Regions from separate parts of the Pseudoalteromonas sp. SG43-6 genome, predicted to be linked through region 1. Evidence: predicted binding sites of a transcription regulator. Region 1 holds the regulator's gene; the other holds the start of a gene.
What was found. Region 1 encodes FliA, which starts transcription of late flagellar genes. Its sites were predicted from a motif close to CTAAAGNTNNNNNNNNNNNNGCCGATA; they were not measured.
Positions count from the first base shown of each region.

Region 2: a site for FliA is predicted at 1,837-1,863, ahead of H5201_RS17045 (DUF4402 domain-containing protein). Genes of this name have one in related genera too.

Region 1 is NZ_JACJEZ010000006.1:68,507-71,673, forward strand. It holds gene H5201_RS03990 (chemotaxis protein CheA) at 1-444, opposite strand, end outside; gene H5201_RS03995 (protein phosphatase CheZ) at 459-1,223, opposite strand; gene cheY (chemotaxis response regulator CheY) at 1,241-1,624, opposite strand; gene H5201_RS04005 (RNA polymerase sigma factor FliA) at 1,665-2,375, opposite strand; gene H5201_RS04010 (MinD/ParA family protein) at 2,402-3,167, opposite strand, start outside.
Region 2 is NZ_JACJEZ010000044.1:33,283-36,449, reverse strand. It holds gene H5201_RS17055 (molecular chaperone) at 1-704, opposite strand, end outside; gene H5201_RS17050 (DUF4402 domain-containing protein) at 713-1,180, opposite strand; gene H5201_RS17045 (DUF4402 domain-containing protein) at 1,188-1,781, opposite strand; gene H5201_RS17040 (SPOR domain-containing protein) at 1,902-2,534, opposite strand; gene galU (UTP--glucose-1-phosphate uridylyltransferase GalU) at 2,657-3,167, opposite strand, start outside.

The DNA.
Region 1 (3,167 bases):
AACAACAGGGATATCGCCTGCAGGTTCAGCACTGCCAGTTAATTCTTCAGCCGTTGGCGGCAGCCCCAATTTATGTAAAACAGCGAGTAATTCTGGATTTGCTGGTTCTGGTTTTTCTCTACTTTGGATAGTCGCAAACATTTCGTTGATAGTATCGAGTGCTTGCAAGATCACGTCCATCAGTTCGGAATTAACCTTACGAACACCTTGACGCAATAAATCGAAAACGTTCTCTGCACCATGGCAAGCATCGACTAGTTCAGTCATGCTTAAAAAGCCTGCGCCGCCTTTTACCGTATGAAAACCACGGAAAATTGCATTGAGTAATTCGGTATCATCTGGGTTATTTTCAAGCTCCACCAGCTGTTCTGACAAAAGCTCAAGAATTTCTCCAGCCTCTACTAGAAAATCTTGTAAAATATCTTCATCGACTTCAAAGCTCATGCAGTTTTCTCCTCTTAGAAGCCCAAGCTTGATAATAAATCATCAACATCATCTTGTCCTGAGACAACATCATCACGAGATTCTTTATCAATAATTGGCCCTTCAGGGCCTGCAAGTGTATTTTCAGCAGGCGGTTTTTCAATGACTGGTGCTATTGTTTTTGTTTCGCTATCATCTTGGCTGCCAAATGCTGTCAACAAGTGGATCAAGCTGTCTTCTACTTCTCTAACAAGCTCGATAACCCGACGGATCACTTGACCGGTTAAATCTTGAAAATCTTGTGCCATTAACACATTGGTCATGAGTCCTTGCAACTCATCCGTTTTAGTTTGCGAGCTATTCATGAACTTATCTAAGCTATGGCAAAGTGTTTTAAATTCACCTAGCTCAATTTCACGGTTCATTAAACGATCCCAAGTGGGTTTAATGTCTGAAATGTCATCAGCAAGCTGTTGGGCAATGGGTAAACTTGCTTCTACAGCATCCATGGTTTTATTAGCAGCGTTTTCGGTCATTTCCATAACATAGTTAAGACGCTGCTTCGCGTCGGGTAGTGCATCTTTGGTCAAATCAGCTAAACGTGTATCAAGCTCAAAATTTTTCAACGCATCATGAAGCTGACGCGTAAGTTTGCCTACTTCGGCAAATAATTCTGATTGCTCTTTTGACGCCGCATCAATAATTAACTGATCAGCTTTATCTTGTTCACCGTTTTCAAGGTAAACCACAAGCTGACGGGCTTGTTCTAAACTGATCTGAGGCGCAGCAGGTGCTGACATAAGCCTCTCCTATTTATTTAACCTAAACGCTCAAACACTTTTTCCAATTTGGTTTTCAGTGTTGCAGCTGTAAATGGTTTAACGATATAACCGTTAACACCAGCTTGTGCAGCAGCAACAATTTGTTCTTTTTTAGCTTCTGCTGTTACCATTAAAACAGGAATGTGTTTCAGGCTGTCATCGGCCCTAATAGCGCGCAAGAGATCGATTCCTTGCATGCCAGGCATGTTCCAATCTGTAACTACAAAATCAAATTCTTGATTCTGCAACATCGGTAAAGCTGTTGAGCCATCGTCAGCTTCTTGTACATTTGTAAAACCCAAATCTCTTAACAGATTTTTGATAATACGTCTCATCGTCGAAAAATCATCAACAACAAGAATTTTCATGTTTTTATCCAAAACATCCTCCGGTGAGGTCTGAACCTATATTTACTTACTACTAATTAATCCAGTCATTGATTTTTGCTTTGAGCTTAATCATCGCCTGACCATGTATCTGACTCACACGCGATTCACTTACATCGAGTATATGTCCAATCTCTTTTAAATTCATTTCATCGTTATAATACAGCGACAATACTAACCCATCTCGTTCAGGTAAAGATTGTATAGCTGTTAATAATGATTGATTAAAGCGTTCATTTTTAACGTTATTAAAGGGCTTGTCCAGTGCTAAATCATGTCCCACTGGTGTGATAACATCTTCATCTACCCCTAAGTCTTCTATACCTAACACTTTACTTGAATTTACATCACTAAGAATATGATGGTACTCATCTAGCGTAATATCAAGTTTTTCAGCAACTTCACTGTCTTTAGGTTCTCGATTCAGGCTGCTTTCTAGCTCACTAATCGCTTCAGCGACTCTGCGGCTATTACGGTGCACTGAGCGTGGAGCCCAATCACCTCGGCGCATTTCATCCAGCATCGCACCACGGATACGAATGCCTGCAAAGGTTTCAAAGCTTGCACCTTTAGTCGCATCAAAGTTCTTTGATGCTTCAATTAACCCTATCATCCCCGATTGAATCAAATCATCGAGTTGCACACTCGCGGGTAAACGAGCGATTAAATGACAAGCCACTTTTTTGACTAAGGAAGCATGTCGCTCAACAATCACATTTAAATTTTGTGTCGATTGATATCCCATCGCTTTATTCACCGATGCCGTCATAGTTAGCCGTTTACTAATTTTTCTATGAAAAATTCTAAATGACCAGATGGTTGATTAGGTATAGGCCATTTAACTGCTTTTGTCGCTAATGTTTTAAATGCTATTGCTGCTGGGGAACTTGGAAATAAATCAACAATCACTTTCTGACGACGAGTTGCTTTACGCATATTTTCATCATACGGGACTGTTGCTACCAATTCCATTGAGACATCCAAAAAGCGATCCGTTACTTTTGAGAGCTTAGCAAATAGTTCCTGGCCTTCACGCATGCTGCGCACCATATTAGCAACGATTTTAAATTTATACACACCGTGCTCACGACTCAATACTTTGATTAATGCATAAGCATCAGTTATTGAGCTCGGTTCATCACATACTACTACCATGACATCTTGCGCTGCGCGCGAAAAACTTAATACCATGTCAGAGATACCAGCAGCAGTATCAACAATTAATATATCAAATTCGGTATTTAATTCACTAAAAGCGCGAATTAAACCAGCATGTTCTGATGGTGAAAGTTCCACCATACTTTGTGAGCCTGACGTCGCTGGTACTATTTTAATTCCTGCAGGCCCTTCAACTAAAATTTCATCGAGCTCGCATTCACCTGATAGTACATGAGATAGATTACGCTCTACCCTAAGTCCTAACATCACATCACAATTTGCTAAACCCAAATCGGCATCCAGTACTAACACTCGGTTTCCGAGCTGACCCAACGCAATCGCAGTGTTAAGTGAGACGTTAGTTTTCCCTACGCCACCT
Region 2 (3,167 bases), on a different contig from region 1:
AGGGTTTTATCACTAAATAAACTCAACATTACCTCGGCATTTTTTACATCCGAGTAAATACTTAAATTGCCAATTTCAGCGATAGCTTCCAGCTTAGCATTAGCATTTTGTTGATAAAACGCGGTTAATTTACCATAACTGCTAAAGTGAGTTTCACGATTGAGTTTTAATTTAAATTGTAGTCGTTGGTTGCCCTGGTTTTTAATCACTTGCGCTTGCTCAATGAGTACTTTTGGTACTTCAGCATGTTCACGAAGGATGACTGGAATACTGTAGCTCATGATCATATTAATTTTTATTGAACTCGTACTATTTGGGTTTTCATTTGGCAACGCCTGAAATAATAAATGCGAACGATATTCACCATCTGCTAACTGTTTTGGTTTTCGAATTGCAATTTTAACGGTTTGCTTTTCACCAGGCGCCAAACGCATTTGCTTTGGTGATAAGCGCGTCATCGGGCTTAAACTTGTCGCCGTCGGCTCAAGTAAGGTTACATACCCTCCGGTTGATGTGGATTGCTTTTCGCTCCAATGCACTCGGTAAGTTTTGTACTCGTCACTGGTGTTGATCACTGTGACCTTTGCAGTACGTTGACGCTCATCAAAACTAATACGAGTAGGAGAAATAAGTAAATTCGCCATTACCGCCTGGCTAAAAAAACAAAAGCTTAAAAGCAGTATCACGGTTAATTTATTAAACATTTAAATCCTTAATAATCCACTGAAATTTCTAAGTTTGTGGTTGTTGAATAGTCGCCGTCAACATATTGTTTGCTGCTTGTATTTATTTCTAATTTACCACCAATAAATACATGCACTTCGCTAAACTCATCGCTTGTTGCGTCTTTAGGAAAGCCATTTAAGGTCACTCTAAAGTCGGCACTACTACTTCCTTTAGTATTGTGTTGCATAGTTGCAGGAGCCACTAAATTCATAGAGACTCGAGTGCCAGGGGGGATGTCAGTGAGTATCAGCTCAGCTGGGCGACCTTCTTTAAGGATATAGATTTCGCCAGAAGTGCTAATCGAACCATCATCCTTGATAATTACAGAACCTATTTGATCACTTTTAAGAATAACTAAGGTGCCAAAATCAAGCGCTTGTTGCTCTATACTCGCGGCTCTTGTTGACTGTGAATACAGTATTGAAAGCATCGCAAATAACAAGAAAAAACGCATGATTAAATTAATAAGCAACTTCTAATTGAAAAGTGCCTGTATACTCAGTATCTCGGTACGCTTCGCTAGAAATTGTTGATGCTGTAGAAAGAGTTGCACCAATATTAAACGATACACTGCCATCACCGTCAGCAGTTAAATTAGGCGTCACTGATGAATAATAAGCGTTTGCATTTGGACCGCTAGTGATAAAGTATGTCCAAGTACCAACCGTAAAGTTTGGCTCATTCAAACCTTGGCCATTAGAGCTCAGGGTTGTTGCTGTTGGGTTAGTAATTGATAAACGAGCATTTGGCACTACTTCCGATACTGTAAAAGATGCAGGCGAACCTTGCTCTATTATTGAAATAATCGCAGGTGCGTTATCAGTTCTAGACGATACAGGACTTGCTGTAGGCTCAGGGTTTATAACCAATGTAGCTTGGTTAACACCGTCTGGATCTGCAACCGCTCGAATTGTACCAAAATCTAAGTCATTTCCTTTGGTTAAAACGACAGTATTTTGCACTTTAACTTTCGCATCAAAGCTTTCGGTTGTTGCATAAGTCGCGAATGAGCTTGCTGTAACTGCTGCTGCCAGAAGAGTTAAAGATAATTTCATATTAAATCCTTATAAGTGATGGGACATTACCCTATGTTGCCCCTATCTTAGATATTATCGACACTCAGAACAATTACTTTAAGCTTAATTACTGAAAAATCAGAAAAATAGCTTATTTAATTACAAAGGCTGACCAACAAATGGGGCACTCAGGCATTTTTGGCCTAAATTTTGTGCTAATGAACAAAATAGATTGGCCTCTGTATAATTTTGAAATGGCCCAACTCGTAACCCATACAAGGTAACGCCTTTATTGTGACGCTCTGTCATTACAAAATCTAATTGGCTAAATGCCTGCGGATATTGTTGCTGCAACCTTGCTATTTGCGTTCTCACTCTTTGCGGTTTTAAATACAGCCCAAGTTGCGCGCCTGGCAGTGAGTTGCCATACAGTGGCAGAGGGCGGTTTTCGATAGTTTTTGAGGAGTTAGCAGTATCAGGGATCTGTATTTTTTCAGCATAATGAGCCACCGTAACATTATCTTCGCGAAGCACCGCTGGGTTTTCTGCAATATCAGTTTGAGAGGAAAGTGCCATTATTAATAGTTGCAAGTCTTCCTCCATCGCAGCTAAACGAGTAATACTCTCTTGTTGCGAGTGCCATTGCTGAACATACTCTTTGACTTGTTGATCAGAAATTAATGCAGGCTGCTGTTCCACCGGGTTAGCATTAATACTACTGCACCCACTAAGCCAGACAGTTGCTGTAACCAACACTGTGGTATACCAAGCTTGCTTTTTAAAACACATCATCTGTTAGCATCACAAAATAAATAATGCCATATTATAAGCAAAGTCAGTGCCAGTTTCAGGATTTTTAAGCAATAAAAAAGTGCCACTAAGGCACTTTTATAAGTTAGGCTCAATAAATGAGCTTAAACTAAGGTTTTAATAAAATCACTTAGTTCATCTTTAAATTCATCACGACGCAGTGCAAATTCAATAGTGGCTTTTAAATAGCCCAACTTACTACCGCAATCATGACTACGCCCTTTTATCGCATAAGCAGCAACAGATTCTTTTTCCATTAGCATCGCAATTGCATCTGTTAACTGAATTTCGTCGCCGGCGCCTGCGGGAGTTTTTGCAAGTAATGGCCAAATATTTTTACTTAGCACATAACGACCTACCACAGCCAAATTTGATGGTGCGCTATGCAAGGGAGGTTTTTCAACCATATTAAGGATCGCTGCGCTTTGCCCTTGTTCAAGCTTTACGTCGCCTAAATCGACCACACCAAACTTATCAACATCCTGCATAGGCACAGGCTCAACCATAATTTGGCTCTCACCGTTTGTATTAAAGCGAGTAATCATTTCAGCTAAATTATCTTTTTTAAGATTACTTTCAACATCATCTATGATTACATCAGGTAAAATAACCACA